DNA from 4 places in the Variovorax sp. GW821-FHT09B01 genome. Region 3 is predicted to be linked to each of the others. Evidence: predicted binding sites of a transcription regulator. Region 3 holds the regulator's gene; each other region holds the start of a gene.
The links. Region 3 encodes sigma-54, which starts transcription at its own class of promoters, with help from an activator protein. Its sites were predicted from a motif close to TGGCANGNAANCTGCTTT; they were not measured.
Positions count from the first base shown of each region.

Region 1 (5,484 bases), on a different contig from region 3:
CTGGCCGCCTTCGCGCCGCCGCTGACCGAGCTGGCCTTCAAGTTCGGTCCGGCCGAGTACTTCTCGCTGATGGTGCTGGGCCTGATCGGCGCCGTGGTGCTGGCCTCGGGCTCGCTGCTCAAGGCGGTGGCGATGATCGTGCTGGGCCTGCTGCTGGGCATCGTCGGCACCGACGTGAACTCGGGCGTGGCGCGCTTCAGCTTCGACATTCCCGAACTGACCGACGGCATCGGCTTCGTGGTGATCGCCATGGGCGTGTTCGGCTACGGCGAAATCATCGGCAACCTCTCGCAGCCCGACGACGAGCGCGAGGTCTTCACGCACAAGGTCAAGGGCCTGTGGCCCACCAAGGACGACTTCAAGCGCATGACGCCCGCGGTGCTGCGCGGCACGGCCCTCGGTTCGGCCCTGGGCATCCTGCCGGGCGGCGGCGCGCTGCTGGCGGCCTTCGCGGCCTATGCGCTCGAGAAGAAGATCAAGATGCGCCCGGGCGAAGTGCCCTTCGGCAAAGGCAACATCCGCGGCGTGGCCTCGCCCGAGTCGGCCAACAACGCCGGCGCGCAGACCTCCTTCATTCCGCTGCTGACGCTGGGCATTCCGCCCAACGCCGTGATGGCGCTGATGGTGGGCGCGATGACGATCCACAACATCCAGCCCGGTCCGCAGGTGATGACCAGCAACCCCGAGCTGTTCTGGGGCCTGATCGCCTCGATGTGGATCGGCAACGCGATGCTGATCATCCTGAACCTGCCACTGATCGGCATGTGGATCAAGCTGCTGACGGTGCCCTACAAGTTCCTGTTCCCGGCGATCGTGCTGTTCTGCGCCATCGGCGTGTACTCGACCAACAACAACACCTTCGACGTCTGGATGGTCGCGATCTTCGGCTTCGTCGGCTACCTGTTCCTCAAGCTGCGCACCGAGCCGGCCCCGCTGCTGTTGGGCTTCATCCTCGGGCCGATGATGGAAGAGAACCTGCGCCGCGCGCTGCTGCTGTCGCGCGGCGCCTGGAGCGTGTTCGTCACGCGGCCGCTGTCGGCCGGCCTGCTGGTGGCCGCGGCGCTGCTGCTGGGCATCGTGCTGCTGCCTGCGGTGAAGTCCAAGCGCGAGGAAGCCTTCGTCGAGGATTGAGCGCCCCGCGCATCCCATGAAAGAAAAGGCCCCGGTTCGCCCCGGGGCCTTTTCTATTGGAGGAAGGCGTCGTACGCGGTCTTGAGGATCAGCACGCTGACCACGACCATGAACACGATCCGCACGAAGCCCGCGCCGTGCCTGAGCGCCACGCGCGTGCCGATCAGGCTGCCGGCCACGTTGGCGACCGCCATCGCCAGCCCGTAGTGCCACCAGACGTGGCCCTTGAGCGCGAGCAGCAGCAGCGCCGCGCCGTTGGTGAGCACGTTGATGACCTTGGCCGAGGCCGAGGCGTTGAGGAAGTCGTAGCCCATCCAGCGCACGAACAGGAACACCAGGAAGCTGCCCGTGCCGGGGCCGAAGAAGCCGTCGTAGACGCCGATGCCCAGGCCGATGCTGCAGGCCGCGAGCGTTTCGGCGCGGCCGGTGAAGCGCGGCGCGTGGTGGCGCCCCATGTCCTTGCGCGCCAGGGTGTAGAGCAGCACCGCCAGCAGGATCGCGGGCAGCGCGCGGCGCAGGAAATCGCCCGGGAACTGGGTGACGCCCCAGGCGCCGGCCAGCGCGCCGCAGAAACCGGCCAGCGCGGCCGGCCACAGCGCGCCCCAGCGCATCTGCACGCGCTGGCTGAACTGCGCCGCCGAAGCGGCCGTGCCCCAGATCGACGCACTCTTGTTGGTGCCCAGCAACGTGGCCGGCGGCGCGCCGGGGAAGGCGGCGAACAGCGCCGGCACCAGGATCAGTCCACCCCCACCCACGATCGCATCCACGAACCCCGCGAGCAGCGAGGCCGCGGTCATCAGCCACATTTCCATGGCCGCGATTGTCGCATCGGCATCGCTATCGAAAGAGTAGCTACAGAGGTCGACACATCCGACTCTCTGGCCGCTTTTCAAGGCAAGGAATCGGGGCGCAGATGCGAAAGCGACAGGCAAAAAAAAGCGCCGACCAGCGGCGCTTCTGAATTTTTCAACCCGGCTCTCGGATGTAGCCTTTTGGATGATTGTTCTTGTCGATCGGGAATTTGTCTCCTCGGCCCTCGGCAGCACGAGCAGGGCCCGTTCGCGAGTGGCTGGACTTTAGGGGGTGCACCGCCGCAGTGCATTGGGAATTACCCGCTTTGCCTTACTTTCGCGCACGGCGTAGCAAACCAAAGTGTTTCACGCAGTTAACGATGTGGCACGACTTGTGCACAGAGTCCGGACCACCACTCCAAGAAGAGACCGCCGCCATGGCCCTGGTACCGCAAGCCTCCATCAGCGCCGCGGACACCGCGTGGATGATGACCTCCACGGTGCTGGTGCTGCTGATGACGCTGCCGGGCATCGCGCTCTTCTACGCCGGCATGGTGCGGCGCAAGAACGTGCTCGCCACCATGGCCTGCGTGGTCGCCATCGCCGCGGTGGTGTCGCTGACCTGGTTCGCGCTCGGCTACTCGCTGGCCTTCACGCCCGGCTGGCCCTGGCTCGGCGGCACCGGGCGCTTCTGGTTCGCGGGCTTCGACTACCTGAAGGACGCCGGCACGCTGGCCGTGAGCCACGTGGCGCCCAACGTGCCCGAGACGGTCTACGCGATGTTCCAGCTGAGCTTCGCGATCATCACCACCGCGCTGGTGCTCGGCGCCTTCGTCGAGCGCATGCGCTTCTCGGCCGTGCTGTGGTTCGCGCTGCTGTGGAGCGTGCTGGTCTATGCGCCGATCGCGCACTGGGTCTGGGAGCCCGGCGGCTGGCTCGCGCAGATGGGCGCGCTCGACTTCGCGGGCGGCTCGGTGGTGCACGTCAATGCGGGCGTGGCGGGGCTGGTCTGCGCCTATGCGCTGGGCCCGCGCCGCGGCTATGGCCGCGAGCCCTTCGAGCCCTACAACCTGGCCTTCACCATGGCCGGCGCCAGCCTGCTGTGGGTGGGCTGGTTCGGCTTCAATGCGGGCTCGGCGGTGGCGGCCGACGGACGCGCGGGCCTCGCGATGCTGGTCACGCACGTGGCGGCCGCCGCGGGCGCCGCGAGCTGGATGATCGCCGAGTGGACGGTGCGCCGCAGCCCCTCGCTGCTGGGCCTGTGCTCGGGGCTGGTCGCGGGGCTGGTGGCGATCACGCCGGCTGCGGGCTTCGTCACGCCGCCCTCGGCGCTGGCCATCGGCGCCATCGCCGGCCTGGCCTGCTACTGGGGCGCCACCGGCCTCAAGCGCCTGCTGGGCGCGGACGATTCGCTCGACGTGTTCGGCGTGCACGGCATCGGCGGCATCGTGGGCGCGCTGCTCACAGGCGTGTTCGCCGACAAGGCCATCTCGGGCGCCAGCGGCAACGTGCTGACGCAGGCGATCGCGGTCGGCGGCGTGGCGGTCTACAGCGCGGCCGGCACCGCGATCGTGCTGTTCCTGGTGCGCGTGCTGGTGGGGCTGCGCGTCGATCCCGACAGCGAGGTGCAGGGGCTCGACCTGGCCCAGCACCGCGAACACATCGGAGGCTGAACCGCGATGGATGGCCACGTCCTGTCCGAAAGCGAGCGCATCGCGCTCGCGGCGCGCCTGCACGTGGCCCTGCGCCGCAAGCACGGCCGCGTGACCGACACCGAGTGGATGGCCGTCAATGCCGAGTACGCCACCGAGATGGTGCGCTTCGCGCGCGCGCATGCGGCCGAGACCCACGACGACGAGCTCGCGGCCATCGCGCTGCGGCTCGAGCAGGCGATGGAGCCGCTGGCGCGCGCCGCGCGGCTCGAGGCCGCGGCGCGGCTGCCCGACGGCAGCGGGCGGCAGCCGCCGCCGAAGTACATCGGCGGCCTGCGCTAGGCGCTCTTCGCGAGCGCGGTATCGCGGATCGCCTGCAGCGTGGTCGACGGCGTGATCGCCTCCGGATCGAGCACGCAGTGCAGGATCGCGGGCTTGCCGCTGGCCCGCGCGCGCGCCAGCGCGGGGCCGAACTCGGCGGTGCTCGTGACGCGCTCGCCGTGGCCGCCGAACACCTCGGCATAGCCGCGGAAGTCGGGGTTCTTCAGTTGCGTGGCGCTGATGCGGCCCGGGTAGTGGCGCTCCTGGTGCATGCGGATGGTGCCGTACATGGCGTTGTCGAGCAGCACCACGAGGATCGGCAGCCCGTACTGCACCGCGGTCGCGAACTCCTGGCCGTGCATCAGGAAGTCGCCGTCGCCCGCGAACACCACCACCTCGCGCTGCGGCCACAGCCGCTTCGCGCCGACCCCGGCCGGCAGGCCGTAGCCCATCGAGCCGCTGGTGGGCGCGAGCTGGCTCGCGAAGGCGCGGAACGGCCAGAAGCGGTGCACCCAGGTCGCGAAGTTGCCCGCGCCGTTGCAGAAGATGGTGTCGTGCGGCAGCACCTCGCGCAGGTGCTGCATCACCTCGCCCATCTGCAGCGGACCCGGCACGCGGATCGGCGCCGGATCGCTCCAGCGCAGGAACTCCTCGCGCGCCTCGGCAGTGCGTGACTTCCAGGCCGGCGCCTGCGCCGGCTTCAGCCCGGCCACCGCCTCGGCGAAGGCACGCGGCGTGGCATGGATGCCCAGCACGGGCCGGTAGAGCTTGCCGAGCTCGTCGGCATCGGCATGCACGTGCACCAGCGCCTGCGCGGGCTGCGGAATGGCCAGCAGCTCGTAGCCCTGCGACGGCACCTCCGACAGCCGGCCGCCGACCAGCAGCACCAGGTCGGCCTCGCGGATGCGCTGCAGCATGCGCGGATTGGCGCCCAGCCCCAGATCGCCCGCGTAGCAGGGATGCTCGGCCGACAGCAGCATCTGGCGCCGGAACGAGCAGTACACGGGCAGCGAGTGGGCCTCGGCGAATTGCGCGAACTGCTGCGCGGCCTCGGCCGACCAGCGGCTGCCGCCGAGCACCACCACCGGCCGCTCGGCCTGCGCGAGGCGCTGCTGCAGCTCGGCGATCTGCGCCGCGCCCGGATGGGTTTCGGTCACCGCGTAGGGCAGCGCATCGGCCACCGCGGCGGCCTCGGTCAGCATGTCCTCGGGCAGCGCGATCACCACCGGGCCGGGCCGGCCCGAGGTCGCCACGTGGAAGGCGCGCGACACCAGCTCGGGCACGCGCGCGGGGTCGTCGATCTGCACCACCCACTTGGCCATGGTGCCGAACACCGCGCCGTAGTCGAGCTCCTGGAAGGCCTCGCGCCCCAGCGCCTCGCGCGCCACCTGGCCCACGAACAGCAGCAGCGGCGTCGAGTCCTGGTGCGCGATGTGCACGCCGGCCGAGGCATTGGTCGCGCCCGGTCCGCGCGTGACGAAGCACACGCCGGGCCGGCCGGTGAGCTTGCCCTGCGCCTCGGCCATCATGGTGGCGCCGCCCTCCTGGCGGCAGACGGTGACGGCGATCGAGGCGTCATGCAGCGCATC
Region 1 is NZ_JBWKPQ010000034.1:13,682-19,165, forward strand. It holds gene AC07RV_RS42520 (tripartite tricarboxylate transporter permease) at 1-1,131, shown strand, start outside; gene AC07RV_RS42525 (sulfite exporter TauE/SafE family protein) at 1,185-1,943, opposite strand; gene AC07RV_RS42530 (ammonium transporter) at 2,360-3,595, shown strand; gene AC07RV_RS42535 (hypothetical protein) at 3,602-3,916, shown strand; gene AC07RV_RS42540 (thiamine pyrophosphate-binding protein) at 3,913-5,484, opposite strand, start outside.
Region 1: a site for sigma-54 is predicted at 2,306-2,323, ahead of AC07RV_RS42530 (ammonium transporter). Genes of this name have one in related genera too.

Region 2 (5,484 bases), on a different contig from region 3:
AAAGCCATGGAAATCCTGTGGTGTTCGTCCTGCCGATGCAGGAACGGGTTAGTTCTTGGGTGCCGGCAGCCGGCTGATCTCGCGGCGGATGCCGGCGATGTCGCTTTCGTTGCGGGCCAGTTCGGCCTTCATCTCGGCCACGCGGTCGAGGTACTTCTGGTAGTTGCGGCCTTCGCTGCCCTGCTTCTCGGGCTCGCCGTTGTTGTATTCCTTCTGCAGCTCGGCCTGGCGGGACTCGGCCTTGCGCAGTTCGGACTCGAGCACCGAGCGCGCCTCGCCGTCGCGCGCGCGCTGGTCGGAACCCTCGACGCGCGGGCTGCCGGCCGGCGAGCGCGCCGCGGAGGTCGAAGCGGCGGCACCGCCGAGCGCGGCACGCGAGGCGCCCTGCACGACGGTGACGTTGCCGCCCTCCATCACCTTGCAGCCGCGCTGCTGCGCGACGGTGGCGTTGTTGGTGTATTCGTTCCCGCAACGCCAGACGCGCTCCTGGGCAAGCGCCGGCAGGGCGAACAGGGAAGCGGCCAGGAGGAGAAGTGGTGCGGCAGTCTTCATGGGATCTTGGGGACCTCGAGGGCCCGGGAGAGCGCGAAAAGGCGCATTTTCATGCAATTCGACGCCCCCGATGACAGGATGTTCCGGCCCCAATGAAAAGGACGGCCGAGGCCGTCCTTTCGTGTTACTCCGAGCGGGAAACTGCGATCAGAGCGAGTAGTACATGTCGAATTCGACCGGGTGCGTGGCCATGCGGAAGCGCGTGACTTCCTGCATCTTCAGGTCGATGTAGGCATCGATGTACGCATCGGTGAACACGCCGCCCTTGGTCAGGAAGGCACGGTCCTTGTCGAGGTACTCGAGGGCCTGGTCGAGGCTGTGGCAGACGGTCGGGATCAGCGCGTCCTCTTCCGGCGGCAGATGGTAGAGGTCCTTGCTCGCGGCTTCGCCCGGGTGGATCTTGTTTTCCACGCCGTCGAGACCGGCCATCAGCAGCGCGGCGAAACCGAGGTACGGGTTCATCAGCGGATCGGGGAAGCGCGCTTCGACGCGACGGCCCTTCGGGTTCGCCACGAACGGGATGCGGATCGAGGCCGAGCGGTTCTTGGCCGAATAGGCCAGCTTCACCGGGGCTTCGAAGCCGGGGACCAGGCGCTTGTAGCTGTTGGTGCCGGGGTTCGTGATGGCGTTCAGAGCACGGGCGTGCTTGATGATGCCGCCGATGTAGTGCAGCGCGAAGTCCGAGAGACCTGCATAGCCGTCGCCGGCGAACAGATTCTTGCCGTCCTTCCAGACCGACTGGTGCACGTGCATGCCCGAGCCGTTGTCGCCGACGATGGGCTTGGGCATGAAGGTGGCGGTCTTGCCGTAGGCGTGGGCCACGTTGTGGATCACGTACTTCTGCAGCTGGACCCAGTCGGCGCGCTGGATCAGCGTGCTGAACTTGGTGCCGAGTTCCATCTGGCCGGCGTTGGCCACTTCATGGTGATGCACTTCGACCGGGATGCCCAGCGATTCGAGCACCAGGCACATTTCCGAACGCATGTCCTGGAAGCTGTCGACCGGGGGAACCGGGAAATAGCCGCCCTTGACGGCGGGACGGTGGCCGCTGTTGCCGTGCTCGTATTCCTTGTCGGTGTTCCACGAGGCTTCTTCGGAATCGATCTTCACGAAGCAGCCCGACATGTCGTTCTTCCAGCGCACGCCGTCGAACACGAAGAATTCGGGTTCCGGACCGAAGTAGGCCGTGTCGCCCAGGCCCGAGGCCTTCATGTAGGCTTCGGCGCGCTTGGCCAGCGAACGGGGATCGCGCTCGTACGGCTTGCCGTCGGTCGGGTCGATCACGTCGCAGGTCAGGATCATCGTGGTCTCTTCGAAGAAGGGATCGATGTTCGCGGTGTTCGGGTCGGGCATCAGCTGCATGTCCGACGCCTCGATCCCCTTCCAGCCGGCGATGGACGAGCCGTCGAACGCGTGGCCCGAGCTGAACTTGTCTTCGTCGAAGTGCGACACGGGCACGGTCACGTGTTGTTCTTTACCGCGGGTGTCGGTGAAACGGAAGTCGACGAACTTGACCTCGTTTTCCTTCACGAGCTTCATGACGTCGGCGACGGTCTTTGCCATCAATTTCTCCTGAGTTGGATGGGTGGTTGGGAATACAGGGATGCGGGATGCAGTTTCTGTGCCATTGTCGCCTGCGATGAACGGCCGGCGGCACGCACTTTGGCGGCCTGAAACACGGCCGAATTCACCAAATTGGTGCGATCAAAATCAACGCACCAATTCTGGGCCAAGTTGCGCATTAAAAGTGTGCAGGCCTTCGATGAGCTGGCCGTAGGCCGCGTCGAGCAGTTCCGGGTCGCCCTTGACGCCGAGCTCGATATGACGGCCGTACTGAGGGTGATCGACGCTCGGCAGGCTGAAAACCTTGATGCGCGCATGGCGCTCCTCGATCGCCTGCATCAGGGGCGTGAGGGTGGCTTCCATGGCACCGAAAACGATCACGGACTTCTCCAGGACCCGGGTCCGGACGAAAAGATCGGCATAACGGGCGTCGAGCACCGACTCGATCATCGGCCAGGCCATGACCGGGAAACCGGGCACGAAATGGACGTCGCCGACGCTGAAGCCCGGGATCTTGTTGTAGGGGTTGGCGATGATCCGGGCGCCCTCGGGAAACACGCCCATGTTGAGCCGGTGGATGTTGTCGGGCCGGTCGGGCTCGTAGGCCACGCCCTGCTCGCGCGCCGTGTCCTGCATGCGCTCTCGGATCAGCAGCTCGGCCTCGGGATGCAGCGCCAGCGGCACGCCCAGCGCCTTGGCGGCGCACTGGCGGGTGTGGTCGTCGGGGGTGGCGCCGATGCCGCCGGTCGAGAAGACGACGTCGCCCGAGGCGAAGGCGCGCGCCAGCGCGGCCGTGATGCGCTCGGGCACGTCGCCCACGTATTCGGCCCAGCCCAGTTGCAGGCCGCGCGCCGCGAGCAGCTCGATCACCTTGGGCATGTGCTTGTCGAGGCGCTTGCCCGAAAGGATCTCGTCGCCGACGACGATCAGGCCGAATTCACGGGTCATGGGGATTTCCATTGGGAGAGAACGGCCTGGTCGGCCTCGATGGCGGCGGCGTCGCCCGGGATGGCGGCCGCCGCCGCAGCCGCGCGCTGGCCGCGCAGCTGCGCCAGCGCATCGAGGCAGTAGTGGCCGAACCACAGGGCCGAGAAGGCGAAGACCAGGGTGTAGATCCAGATCGCGAGCGGCACCAGCACGAAGAAGGCGGCCGCGAACAGCAGGCCCGAGGCCCAGACGATGCTCGGCGCCGCGCCCAGGTAGCCGCAGAGCACGCCGATGCACAACAGCGGCAGCCGGTGCGCGCGGAGCAAGGTGGCGCGCTCCTCGGCGCTGGCATGCTCGGCCAGTGCGTCGAAGCTCATCACGCGGTAGGTGAGCCAGCCCCAGATCAGCGGCGGCAGGATCAGCACCAGCGGGGGAATCAGCCACAGCGGCATCGAGACCACCAGCGCGAGCAGCGCCAGCACGGTCAGGCCGATGGAGCGCGCGACGCTGCCGAAGAAGGAGGCGCCCTTCTTGCGCTCGAGCGAGGGAAAGCGGCGCTCGGCCACCAGCCGCGTGAGCGCCGGCGCCATGAAGCCCGCCACGATCAGGAGCGACAGCACCACGATCAACGGCGTGGCTGCGAACACCACGGCGAGCGGCGCCAGCACCGAGGTGACGTCGCCCGAGAACAGCCGCCCGATCCATTCCCAGAAGCTGGCCAGCAGCGGCCAGGATTCGAGCGCGCCGCGCGTCCAGGCGACCGCGGCATCCCAGTAGAAGTAGCCGAAGACGGCGGCCAGCAGCACCATCAGGCCCAGCGGCACCAACGACAGCACGATCACGCGCGGCAGCATGCAATAGGCCACCGCGCGCCAGAAGGAGTCGAGGAGCAGGCGCATCGGGCCGGAGGATAACCCGGCGCGCCCCGTGTGGCCGTGAAGCCAGAGCCGGCGGACGGGCGATTCGCCGGTTCGCGCGCACGCCGCGCGCAGGTGAGGCAGCTGGAGAGAAGCCGCCGCGCTCAACCGCGGCCGACCATGCGCTTGAGCCCCAGCCACTGCTGGGCCCAAAAACCCTGGCCGTAGTCGCGCACCTTGCCCGCGGCATCGGGCTCGACCTGGTCGCGCACGCCGGTCGGGTCGTAGCGGTTCTCGAAGTTGGCGGTCCCGAACATCATGTCCCACCAGGGCAGCAGCACGCCGAAGTTGTGGCCGCCGAGCGTGCTCTTGCCGTTCGACTCGTGGCCCAGCCCGATGCTGTGGTGCAGCCGGTGGAAGCGCGGGCTGATCCATAGCCGCTCGCCGAGGGCGCCGAAGCTCAGGCGCAGGTTGGCGTGCTGCAGGCTCTCGCTGAGCTGGGTGAAGGCGACGAAGGCGATGAACTGGCCCGGCGCCACGCCGATCAGCTGCGCCACGATCACGATCAGGGTGTCGTGCAGGATGTCGTCGAGCAGGTGGTTGCGGTCGTCGCTCCACATGGTCATCTGGCGCTGCGAGTGGTGCAGCGAATGCAGCCCCCACCACCAGTTGAACTGGTGCTGGCCGCGGTGGATCCAGTAGCCGACGAAGTCGAGCACCACGAGGTAGATCGCGAACGCGACCACCGGCACGTCGGTCACGCCGGGCCAGAGCTCGTCGAGATGCAAGGTGCCCCAGCCGGCCGCGCGCAGGCTGCCCATGAGGTCGTCGAACACCGGCTGCAGCGTGAAGAACATCGCGAGCCGGAACAGGCCCAGCCGGTGGATCAGCGTGTAGAGCACGTCGATGCGGATCGCGCGCCGGTCGGTCACCGGCTCGACGGCGCGCCAGCGCTGCAGCGGGCCGATCAGCGCGACCAGCACCACGATCTGGATCAGGCCGACCAGCAGCCAGCCGGTGGCGTCGAAGGCGTCCTCGGTCCAGCCGCCGAGGCCGATCGCATAGACGAAGGGCTGCACGACGGTTTCGAAGAACCAGCCCTGCAGCGAGGAGAAGAGATCCGTCAGCCAGTCGATCACGGAAGCCGCCTCAGGGATGCGATGCGATCCAGGCGCGGTAGTCGGGATGCTGGCGCAGCGTCTGGAAGCAGAAGCCCTTGGCCTTCAGCCCGACGATCAGCGGCTCGAGGTTGGCCGGCGCCCACGGGTCCTTGCGCGACCAGATGCCCAGGTGGGCGAGCAGGATGTCGCCGGGGCGGATGGTGTCGAGCGCCTGCGTGAGCAGCTTCTCGTTGCTGAACTTCTCGCTCGACAGCTCGTCGCCGAGAAAGCCCGCGGGCGCCCAGCCCACGTGCGCATAGCCGCAGTCGCGCGCGGCGGCCAGCAGCTTGGGCGAGGTCTTGCCGCCGGGCGCGCGGTACAGCGGCAGCGGTTTCTTGCCGGTGATCAGCTCGAGCCGCTCGGAGGACTTGCGGATGTTGGCGCAGTACTCGGCCGCGCTCCAGGTGAACTCGCGCCCGGCCAAC
Region 2 is NZ_JBWKPQ010000003.1:231,146-236,629, reverse strand. It holds gene glnL (nitrogen regulation protein NR(II)) at 1-8, opposite strand, end outside; gene AC07RV_RS12525 (hypothetical protein) at 49-552, opposite strand; gene glnA (type I glutamate--ammonia ligase) at 700-2,115, opposite strand; gene AC07RV_RS12515 (competence/damage-inducible protein A) at 2,263-3,063, opposite strand; gene AC07RV_RS12510 (EI24 domain-containing protein) at 3,060-3,941, opposite strand; gene AC07RV_RS12505 (sterol desaturase family protein) at 4,064-5,038, opposite strand; gene AC07RV_RS12500 (polysaccharide deacetylase family protein) at 5,049-5,484, opposite strand, start outside.
Region 2: a site for sigma-54 is predicted at 2,162-2,179, ahead of glnA (type I glutamate--ammonia ligase). Genes of this name have one in related genera too.

Region 3 (5,484 bases):
ACCTCCTCCCTTCGCCGCACCGGTCGCCTCGTGCTGGCCGCGCTGCTGCTGGCCGGCTCCGCCGCCTCCGCCCTGGCCGAAACGGCCGACCGGACCAAGCCGATGAACATCGAATCCGATTCGATGCGCTACGACGATCTCAAGCAGACCAGCGTCTTCACCGGCAACGTGGTGGTCACCAAGGGCACCATCATCATCCGCGGCGCGCGCATCGACGTGCGCCAGGACCCCGAGGGCTACCAGTACGGCGTGGTCACCGCGGCGCCCGGCAAGCTCGCCTACTACAAGCAGAAGCGCAACGGCAACGGCGACGAGTGGATCGAGGGCGAGTCCGAGGTCATCGAGTACGACAGCCGCGCCGACAACGTCAAGTTCATCCGCCGCGCCGTCATGCGCCGCCTGGTCGGCGCCACGCCCAACGACGAGAGCAGCGGCGCGCTGATCGTCTACGACCAGAGCAACGACACCTACACCGTCAACGGCTCGACCGTGCCGCCCAACGCCGGCGTGTCGGCGCCAGGTGGCGGTGGCCGCGTCAAGGCCATCCTCACGCCGAAGTCGGCCGCGCCCGCCGCACCGGGTGCGCCCGGCGCCTCGGCGCCGGCCACGCGCCGTCCCGCGGCCCCGGCGCCCACGCCGGCACCGGGCGCCGGACTGCGCTCCACCACCACGCTGAGCGGCGAAGGGGAAGAACGCAAGTGATCGAAGCCGCCGGAACCCAGGAAGCCAACGGCGTGCCGGGCAGCCGCCTCGTCGCGCGCGGCCTGCAAAAGAGCTATGGCAGCCGCAAGGTGGTCAAGGACGTCTCGCTCGACGTGCAGAAGGGCGAAGTGGTCGGACTGCTCGGGCCCAACGGCGCCGGCAAGACCACCTCGTTCTACATGATCGTCGGGCTGGTGCGCGCCGACGCGGGCGAGATCTCCATCGACGGCGAGCCGATCGCCCACATGCCGATCCACCGCCGCGCGCGCATGGGCCTGAGCTACCTGCCGCAGGAAGCCTCGATCTTCCGCAAGCTCACGGTCGAGGAGAACGTGCGCGCGGTGCTCGAGCTGCAGCGCGAGCCCGATGCCAACGGCCGGCCGCAGGCGCTGTCGAAGCAGCGCATGGAAGAGCGCCTGTCGGAGCTGCTGGCCGACCTGCGTGTCGACCACCTGCGCGATTCGCCCGCGCTCGCGCTGTCGGGCGGCGAACGCCGCCGCGTCGAGATCGCGCGCGCGCTGGCCACCCAGCCGCGCTTCATCCTGCTCGACGAACCCTTCGCCGGCATCGACCCGATCGCGGTGATCGAGATCCAGCGCATCATCAGCTTCCTGAAGGAACGCGGCATCGGCGTGCTCATCACCGACCACAACGTGCGCGAGACGCTGGGCATCTGCGACCACGCCTTCATCATCAGCGACGGCCATGTGCTGGCACAGGGCACGCCCTCGGAGATCGTCGACAACGCCGAAGTGCGCCGGGTCTACCTGGGCGAGCACTTCCGGATGTGATGACCCTCGTGCAAGTCATTTCCTGAGGGCATGAAACAAGGCTTGTCGCTGCGCGTTTCGCAGCATCTCGCGCTGACGCCTCAGCTGCAGCAGTCGATCCGGCTGCTGCAGCTCTCCACGCTCGAACTGAGCCAGGAGGTCGAGCAGATGCTCGACGAGAACCCCTTCCTCGAGCGCACCGCCGAGGAAGCCGCGCGCGAGGAGTTCGGCCTCGACGCCGCCGACACGCCCGCGCCGCGCGAGGACACCGAGCGCGAAGCCGAGAGCGACTACGCGAGCGCCGCGCCTTCGACTTCGACCACGTCCACCGAGACCACCTCGTCGTCCGAGGCCGAGCCGGCCCTCGACTCGCCCGAGCGCGAGCCCGACTGGGAAGGCGACGGCACCGTCGACATGGCGCCCGACGACAGCGAATGGGGCAGCGACGCGCCCGCGCGCAACAACAGCAGCACCGGCGACGACGAGCGCGCCGATGCCACCGAGCTCGCGCGCAGCCAGGAATCGCTGCAATCCTTCCTGCACCGCCAGGCGTTGAGCCTGCGGCTCAACGAGAACGACAGCGCCGCGCTGCGCTTCCTGATCGAGTCGCTCAACGACGACGGCTACCTCGAGGATTCGCTGCCGGCGCTGGCCTCGGGCCTCGCGGGCGACGACAACGACCAGTTCGACGAGCTGGTGCACCACTTCCAGGTCGCGCTGGGCCTGCTGCAGAGCCTGGAGCCCGCGGGCGTGGGCGCGCGCGACCTCGGCGAATGCCTCGCGATCCAGCTGCGCGCGCTGGCTGACGAGGACGAGACCGAGGAAGAAGAGCTGGTGCGCAAGACCGCGCTCGCCATCTGCAAGCAGCCGATGGAGCTGCTCGCGCGGCGCGACTTCAAGCGCCTGGCCACGCTCACGCGAACCAACGAGGAGCTGGTGCGCTCGGCGCTGCAGATCATCGCGCGGCTCGAACCCAAGCCGGGCCGCCGCTTCGTCGACGTCGAGCGCAACATCGTCATTCCCGACGTGATCGTCACCAAGACCGGCCGCGGCACCAACGTGAAGTTCCGCGTCATGCTCAACCCCGAGGTGATGCCGCGGCTGCGCGTGCACGACATCTATGCCGGCGCGCTCAAGTCGCACAAGGGCGAGGGCAGCCAGGCGCTGTCGCAACGGCTGCAGGAGGCGCGCTGGTTCATCAAGAACATCCAGCAGCGCTTCGACACCATCCTGCGCGTGAGCAACGCCATCGTCGAGCGGCAGAAGAGCTACTTCGTGCACGGCGAACTCGCGATGCGCCCGCTGGTGCTGCGCGAGATCGCCGACGAGCTCGGGTTGCACGAGTCCACCATCTCGCGCGTGACCACCGCGAAGTACATGTCGACGCCCTTCGGCACGGTCGAGCTCAAGTACTTCTTCGGCTCGGCGCTGGGCACCGAGACCGGCGGCAATGCCTCGAGCACCGCGGTGCGCGCGCTGATCAAGCAGTTCGTCGGTTCGGAGAGCGTGAAGAAGCCGCTGTCGGACAGCCAGATCTCCGAGATGCTCAAGGAGCAGGGCATCGAGTGCGCGCGCCGCACCGTCGCCAAGTACCGCGAGGCGCTGCGCATTGCGCCCGCCAACCTGCGCAAGGCCCTGTAGAAAGCCGCCGATGGCCCGACGCCTGCTGTCGCGCTGTGGGCTCCGGGTGTTCGCCATCGCGGCCGCGCTGCTGGCCGCCGGTTGCGCCACCTTGCCCGACGAGGCTCCGCGCGCCCCCACCAAGGCCATCGCCGTGTCGAAGGACACCGCGCTCGGGCGCATCGCGCTGGCCGCGCAGCCCGACCCCGACCTCAGCGGCTTTCGCCTCATGCCCGGCGGCGACTTCGCCTTCGACACCCGCATCCAGCTCGCGCGCCGGGCCCAGCGCACGCTCGACGTCCAGTACTACCAGATCGAGAACGACGAGACCGGCCGCTACCTGCTGCGCACCCTGCGCGATGCCGCGCAGCGCGGCGTGCGGGTGCGCGTGCTGATGGACGACCTCTACACCGCGGGCGAGGACGAGCTGCTGCGCGGCTTCGCGGCCACGCCCAATGTCGAGCTGCGCCTGTTCAACCCCTTCCCGGCCGGCCGCGGCAGCCTGCTCGCGCGCTTCACGGCCTCGCTGTTCGACTTCAGCCGCGTCAACCGGCGCATGCACAACAAGCTGTTCATCGCCGACGGCGCGATGGCCGTGGCGGGCGGGCGCAACATCGGCAACCAGTACTTCCGGCGCACCGCGGGCGAGAACTTCATCGACCTCGACACCTTCGTGACCGGCGCGCTGATCCCGCGCCTGGGCAGCCTGTTCGACCAGTACTGGAACAGCCCCTACGTGCGGCCCGTCGAGTCGGTGGTGGCGAGCACGCTGCCGAACGATGAACTGCGACGCCGCTTCGAGGCCGCCACCGGCCCCGACACCACGCCGCCGCCGCCGAAGCCCGCGCCCAACGACCTGCTGGGCTACGGCCCGATCGCCGAGGACCTCGACGCCGGCCGGCTAGGCCTGATCTGGACCACGGCCGAGGCCTATGCCGATTCGCCCGACCGCGTGATCGGCAAGACCGCCTCGTACGGCGGCGTGCCGCTGCTCGACGTCGACAGCGTGCGCTACAACGTGGTCGAGCAGATGCGCCGCGCGCGCAGCGAGGTCACCATCGTCTCGCCCTACCTGATCCCGGGCGCCGCGGGGCTCGAGGTGATGAACGAGATCCGCCGGCGCCAGGTGAAGATCAGCGTGGTGACCAACTCGCTCGCCGCCACCGACGAGCCGCTGGTGCACACCGCCTACCGCCGCTACCGGCCCGAGATGCTGCGCCTGGGCGCCGAGCTCTACGAACTCAGCACCAACCGCACCCGCCGCAGCGTGCGGCTGGGCCTGTTCGGCACCTCGGTCGGCCGGCTGCATGCCAAGTCGGCGGTGATCGACCAGCGCATCCTGTTCGTCGGCTCGATGAATTTCGACCCGCGCTCCGAGGTCCACAACACCGAGATCGGCCTGTTCATCCGCAGCCCCGAGATGGCGCAGCAGGCGCTGAAGCTGCTCGAGGTGCTCAAGCAGCAGGGCGCCTACAGGCTGCGCTTCGCCGAAGGCAGCGACTCGCGCCTGGAGTGGGTCAGCGAGGAGGCCGGCAAGACCACGGTGCTGAGCGAGGAGCCCGACTCGGGCTTCTGGGACCGCACCATGCTCGAACTGCTGGCGCCGCTGACGCCCGAGAGCCTGCTCTAGGCGGTTTGGGCGGCTTTCGCAAACCGTCGGTTTCCGTTCCGCAAACCTCGGCCTGTCATGCTGTGGTGCCTCTGCGAGCAGGGGGCCCGAACACCACCGACAGGAGCACGCGCATGAAATGGATCCACTACACCGCGCCCGGCGCGGCCGCCAGCAGCTACGGCGTGCTGGAGGACGACCGCGTCCGCGCGGTGAACGGCAGCCCCTTCGGCGGCCACGACTTCACGGGCGCCGTGCATCGCCTGGCCGACGTGCGGATCGAGGTGCCGCTGCTGCCGCGCACCTTCTATGCGGCGGGGCTCAACTACGTGCGCCACATCAAGGAATACGCCGAGCAAAGCGGCCAGACGCTCGCGATCCCCGAGAAGGCCGACATCGGCTACCGCGCGGTCAACGCGCTGGTTCCTCACGAGGCAGCCGTCGTCATTCCGTCCAACGCGAAGCAGGTGGAGTACGAGGGCGAGCTGGTCGTGGTGATCGGCCAGAAGGCCCGCCACCTGAGCGAGGCCGACGCGCTGTCGTGCGTGCTGGGCTACACCATCGGCAACGACGTGAGCGAGCGGCTCTGGCAGGCCTCGGACCGCACCTTCTGGCGCGCCAAGAACTGCGACACCTTCAAGCCGATGGGGCCGTGGATCGAAACCGATTTCGACCTGGAAGCGGCCCGCACCACGGTGCGCGTCAACGGCGAGGTGAAGACGCAGTTCCGCACCGGCGAGATGCTGTTCGGCATCGCGACCTTCATCAGCGCGATGACGCGGC
Region 3 is NZ_JBWKPQ010000022.1:94,298-99,781, reverse strand. It holds gene lptA (lipopolysaccharide transport periplasmic protein LptA) at 1-702, shown strand, start outside; gene lptB (LPS export ABC transporter ATP-binding protein) at 699-1,493, shown strand; gene AC07RV_RS36795 (RNA polymerase factor sigma-54) at 1,524-3,113, shown strand; gene AC07RV_RS36790 (phospholipase D family protein) at 3,124-4,722, shown strand; gene AC07RV_RS36785 (fumarylacetoacetate hydrolase family protein) at 4,836-5,484, shown strand, end outside.

Region 4 (5,484 bases), on a different contig from region 3:
GCGAAGGCGTTGATGGTCCAGTTCACCACGCCGAAGGGATTGGCCGCGACGAAGCCCAGCTTGCCGCTCCTGGAGGCCGCGCCCGCGGCCATGCCGCACAGGTACTGGCTCTCGTAGGTGCGGCCGTAGAAGGATTCGAGGTTGCGGCCGTTGGTGGTGCCCGAGCCGTTGAGGAAGGCGACGTCGGGGTACTTGGCGGCCAGGTCCTTGAAGCTGTCGGAGTAGCCGAAGGCCGTGCCGATGACGATGTTGGCGCCGCGCTGGATGAACTTCTCGGCCGCGGGCTTGATGGCCGAGGCGTCCTCGGGCACGTTCTCGACGAACTGGATCTTCTGGCCGAGTTCCTTCTCGATCTTCGCGCGCGCCTCGTCGAAGGCCTGGGTCCAGCCGCCGTCGTTCTTGGGGCCGAAGTAGAGCATCGCGATCTTGGGCTTGTCCTTGAGCGTGAAGCCGTCGGCGGCGGCCGCGGGCAGCGCCGCGAGGGACGCCGCGCCCGCCGCGAAGGCCAGGGCGAGGCAGGAAACGGGAGTGCGCGACATGGAGCGACCTTTCGAGAGAGGCATGACGGAAGGGGCGGAAAGAAGAAGGAGAACGAGCAGGCGCGGGGACGCCGCGTTCGCGTCACAGCATGAAGTTGATGCGGAACACGTTGCCCTCGGGATCGAGCAACACCGACTGGTACCAGTCGTAGTAGGTGCGATAGGGCGCCTTGACGAGCGTGGCGCCGGCCTCGAGCGCGATCGGCACCATCCGGTCGACCTCGTCCTGGCTGTCGACGTCGATGTTGAGCAGGAACTTCACGCCGCGCGTGTCGGAGAACTCGGCGAGCTGCAGCAGTTCGTAGGCATCGAGCGCGTTGAAGCCCAGGCTCGACTTGCCGGTGTCGAGGCCGCGGAAGATCGGCGAGCGGATCGCCTCGATCTCGGGGAAACCGAACACGCGCTGGTAGAAGCCGCTGAGCGCGACCACGTCCTTCGCGAAGACGTTGACGTAGGACAGGTGGGCCATGTGCTCTACGCCGTCACCTTGGTGCCGCCGAAGGTCGTCTGCTTGACGAACTTCGAGGTCAGGTGGTCGCCCGAGGAGATCGGCGCGTACTTCGGTTGTTCGCCGGGCGCGAGGCAGCTCGGCAGACACTCGACCATCGCGTCGTAGTTGGGCTGGTGGAAGAACACCAGCGACTGCCGTCGGTTGGTGCTCGCCACCTCGAAGGGCGGGTTGATCACGCGGTGCAGCGTCGACACCCACTGGTCGTTGGTCCACTGCATCATCAGGTCGGCGATGTTGACGACCAGGCCGCCCTCGACCTGCGGCACGTCGACCCACTGGCCGGCCTTGTTGAACACCTGCAGGCCCTTGTCGTCGGGCAGCACGATGGTGAGGCTGCCGTAGTCGCTGTGCGCGCCCGCGCGCAGCTGGCCCGGCAGCGGCTGCTCGCGCTGTGGCGGATAGCTCAGCACGCGGAACATGCTGATGTGGCGGTCGATCTTGTCGTCGAAGAAGCGCTCGGGCAGCGCGAGGCCGAGCGCGAACACGCGCATCAGCGAGCGCGAGAGATCGCTCATCGCCTCGAAGTAGCCCTCGTAGGCTTCGCGGAAGCCCTCGATCGGCGGCCAGCTGTTGGGCTCGAAGTGCGGGCCGGCCGCGGGACCGCGGTGGTAGTCGTCGTCGGGCACGTTCGAGGGGCCGATCGAGAACGACTCCTTGAGGTCGCCCGGTGCCGCCTCCTCGAGGCTGTACGACAGGCCTTCCTCGCCGACCGCGCTGTAGCCGCGCACCGCGTCCTCGCGCGGGCGGTCGACCTTGCGCTTCTCGGCCAGGGGCAGCTCGAAGAAGCGCCGCGACAGCGAGGCCACGCGTTCGATCAGCTCGGGCGCGATGCCGTGGTTGGTGATCACGAGGAAGCCGATGCTGCGGCAGGCTTCGTCGACTTTGTACGCGACCTCGGCCTTGCCTTCGGCGGTGCCGGCGAAGTACGGCGCGAGATCGATGATGGGAACGGACAGCAGGGTCATGGCGAATGGCTCCATGGGCTTGGCATGCCTTTCGCCATGCAACGTCTGTGCCAGTTGGACCAAATGGACAAATCGCTTTCGTCGCGTCAGCATGGTGCGCCGCGAGGCCTTCGGAACACCGGCGCGGCGCGGTGCGATGCATCGCGGCCTTACAGTGGTGCGCGTTCCGAACCAACGATCGACGAAGACAGAAAGAGCGAGGGAAGATGCCGAAGACCAAGGCGCTGGCCGCGGCCAGCCACAGCGAGAAGCCGAGCCGCAAGCCCGCCGTGCGCAGCGCGTCGGCGGTGAACCGGCGGCTGCGCCAGATCGAGAACAAGCGCAGCGCGATCCTGGGCGCGGCGCTCGGGCTGTTCTCGCGCTTCGGGCTGCACGGCACCTCGATCGACCAGGTGGCCGCGCGCGCCGACGTGTCGAAGAGCAACCTGCTCTACTACTTCGCGAACAAGGAAGAGCTCTACGTCAACGTGCTGCGCGACCTGCTCGCGCTGTGGCTGGAGCCGCTGCGCGGCTTCAGCGCCGAGCAGGATCCGCGCGAGGCGATCGGCGACTACATCCGCCGCAAGCTCGTGATCTCGCGCGACCGGCCCGATGCCTCGCGCCTGTTCTGCCTCGAGATGATCCAGGGCGCGCCGCTGCTGCGCGACGAACTCGATCGCGAGCTGCGCACGCTGGTGGAGAAGAAGTCCGAAGTGATCCGCGCCTGGGTCGAGGCCGGCAAGCTCGCGCCGGTCGATCCGCCGCACCTGATCTTCGCGCTGTGGGCGATCACGCAGCACTACGCCGACTTCGGCGTGCAGGTGCAGGCGCTGTCGGGTCACACGCTGGAAGACGAGGGATTCTTCGAGCGCACCGTGGAGAACGTGCAGCGCATCGTGCTGCAGGGCATCGAGCCGCGTTGAGTTCGCGGCTTCAGTGCGGCGGCGCCGCGATCTCGTGATAGCGCCGATCGAAGTAGATCAGCCCCTGCGCCGCGCCGCCGATGGCGATGGCCACGGCTTCGCAGAACAGCACGTCGTGCGTGCCCGCGCTGGTGGCGTGCATCACGCGGCAGTCGAAGGAGACGGCCGCGTCCTCGAGCATCGGCGAGCCGGTGGCATCGCGGCGCCAGCGGCCGGCGGCGAAGCGCTCGTCCATCGGCGTGCGGCCGCCGAACAGCGCGGACAGCGACTGATGGCCCGCGGCCAGCACGTTCACGCACAGCACGCCATTGGCCTTGAAGGCCGGGTACACCGAGGCCGAGCGGTTCAGGCACACGAGCAGGGTCGGCGGCTCGTCGGTCACGCTGCAGACGGCCGAGGCCGTGAAGCCGGCGCGGCCCGCGGGACCGTCGGTGGTGATGATGTTGACGGCCGCGCCCAGTCGCGCCATTGCGTTGCGATAGTCGCTTTTCTGCAGGCCGGGCGGCAACCCGGCGGGCGTCGGAATGGAGGCCATGGCGTGTTGCATGCCAGGTGCTTTCAGGCCAGCACGCAGGCCTCGTCGAAGCCCAGGCGCGGCAGGCGCCCGAACAGCTTCGACGCGTCGCCGTGGCCGAGGTTGATGAGGAAGTTGACGGTCCAGTCGCTGCCCTCGAAGAAGGCGGCGTCGACCTTGGCCTTGTCGAAGCCCGACATCGGGCCCGCGTCGAGCCCGAGCGCGCGCGCCGCCAGCAGCAGGTAGCCGGCCTGCAGGCTGGCATTGCGAAAGGCCGTCTCGTGCGCGGCCTCGGGGCTGCCGGTGAACCAGCTGCGCGCATCGGCATGCGGGAAGAGGCTGGGCAGCCGGTCGTAGAACCTGCGGTCCCAAGCGGCGATGACGGTGACGGGTGCGCTCATGGTCTTGTCGAGGTTGCCCTTGGACAGCGCGGGCGCGAGCCGGGCCTTGCCCTCGGGCGTGCGCACGAACACGAAGCGCGCGGGCGAGCAGTTGGCCGAGGTCGGCCCGAGGCTGGCGAGCGCGTGCAGCTGGCGCAGCTGCGCGTCGGGCACCGGTTCGGCGGTCCAGCCGTTGTGGCTGCGCGCGGCGGTGAAGAGCAGCGCGAGCGCCGCGTCGTCGAGCGAAGAGGAAGTGATCATGCGATGGCGGCGGGTGCGGCGACCCGCGAGAGGAAATCGAGCAGGCCGCGGTTGAAGGCCTCGGCCTCGGTCACGCTGTGGGCATGGCCGCCGTGCGCGACGAAGTCGAGCGTGACGTCGCGCAGGCCGTCGGCCAGGTGCTGCGAGCAGGTCCAGGGCACGAGCACGTCGTCCTTGGCGGCCGCGATCAGCACGGGCGCGGCGATCTCGCCGAGGCGCGAAGCCACGTCGAAGGCGCGCAGCGCGCCGATGCGCGCGCGCATGTTGGCCTCGCCCGGAAAGTGCGCGAAGGCATGGTCGACCTCGTCGGCCACGCGCTGCGCATGCTCGGCGGCCCAGGCCGCGGGGTACAGGAAGATCGGCTGCGCCTCGACATAGGCGCGCGCACCGCAGGCGCCGAGCAGCGCGAGCCGCGCGTCGAAGCAGCGCGCCGAATGCGGATTGGGTCGGGCCCACGCGTTGACGAGCACCAGGCTCGCGATGCGCGCGGGTGCGTCGAGCGCGAGCTGCAGGCCCACGAGGCCGCCGAGCGCGTGGCCCGCGAAGTGGCACTGCGCGGTGTGCGTGGCATCGAGGATCTCGAGCACGTCGCGCGCCATGTCGGCGATCGCATAGGCCTCGGGCAGCGCGGCGGGGCTGCGGCCGGTGCCGCGCTGGTCGTAGGCGATGACGCGGTGGCCGGCGGCGACCAGCGCGCCGAGCTGCGGTTGCCAGAAGCCGGCCGAGCCGCCGAGGCCCGACGACAGCAGCACCGTGGCCGCGGCATCCGAAGGGCCATGCACCTCGTAGTGCAGGGTGCTCATCGAGCTCAGGCCTTGCGGCCCACGTGCGCGATCGAGGCGATCTCGATCAGCGCGTCGGGCTTCACCAGGCCGCACTGGATGCAGAAGCGCGCCGGCTTGGTGCCGGGGAAGAACTCGGCATAGACCGCGTTGATCTTCGCGTAGTCGGCCCAGTCCTTGATCATGATCTGGTTGAAGGTCACGTCGTCCATGGTGCCGCCCGCGGCCTCGACCACGCCCTGGATGGTGGCGAGCACATGGCGCGCCTGCGCGGCGGCATCGCCGACGTGGACCACGTTGTTGTCCTTGTCGAAGGGCAGCGTGCCCGAGACGTAGAGCACGCCGTCGGCGAGCGTGCCGGGCACGTAGGGGGCGAGCGGCACGCCGGTGCCGGGCGGGATGATGGCTTGCTTGGGCATGGGAAGGCTCCTGGAGAAAAGAGGATCAGGCGGTGGCCGTTTCGGCCGGGGCGGGTTGCGGCAGTGCGGCCGGCGCGAAGCTGCGGCAGAAGTGGTCGACCGAGGAGACCCAGCCGAAGAAGGTCTCGACGTTGTAGACCGAGGCCTGCTGGATCGCGGCCCCGCCGAGCTCGTGCGTGGCGTCCTCGAGCATCACGGCGAAGTACTCGAG
Region 4 is NZ_JBWKPQ010000027.1:38,515-43,998, reverse strand. It holds gene AC07RV_RS39550 (BMP family ABC transporter substrate-binding protein) at 1-539, opposite strand, end outside; gene AC07RV_RS39545 (VOC family protein) at 622-1,008, opposite strand; gene AC07RV_RS39540 (isopenicillin N synthase family dioxygenase) at 1,014-2,015, opposite strand; gene rutR (HTH-type transcriptional regulator RutR) at 2,222-2,917, shown strand; gene rutF (NADH-dependent FMN reductase RutF) at 2,928-3,452, opposite strand; gene AC07RV_RS39525 (malonic semialdehyde reductase) at 3,476-4,072, opposite strand; gene rutD (pyrimidine utilization protein D) at 4,069-4,875, opposite strand; gene rutC (pyrimidine utilization protein C) at 4,881-5,273, opposite strand; gene rutB (pyrimidine utilization protein B) at 5,299-5,484, opposite strand, start outside.
Region 4: a site for sigma-54 is predicted at 2,051-2,068, ahead of AC07RV_RS39540 (isopenicillin N synthase family dioxygenase). Genes of this name have one in related genera too.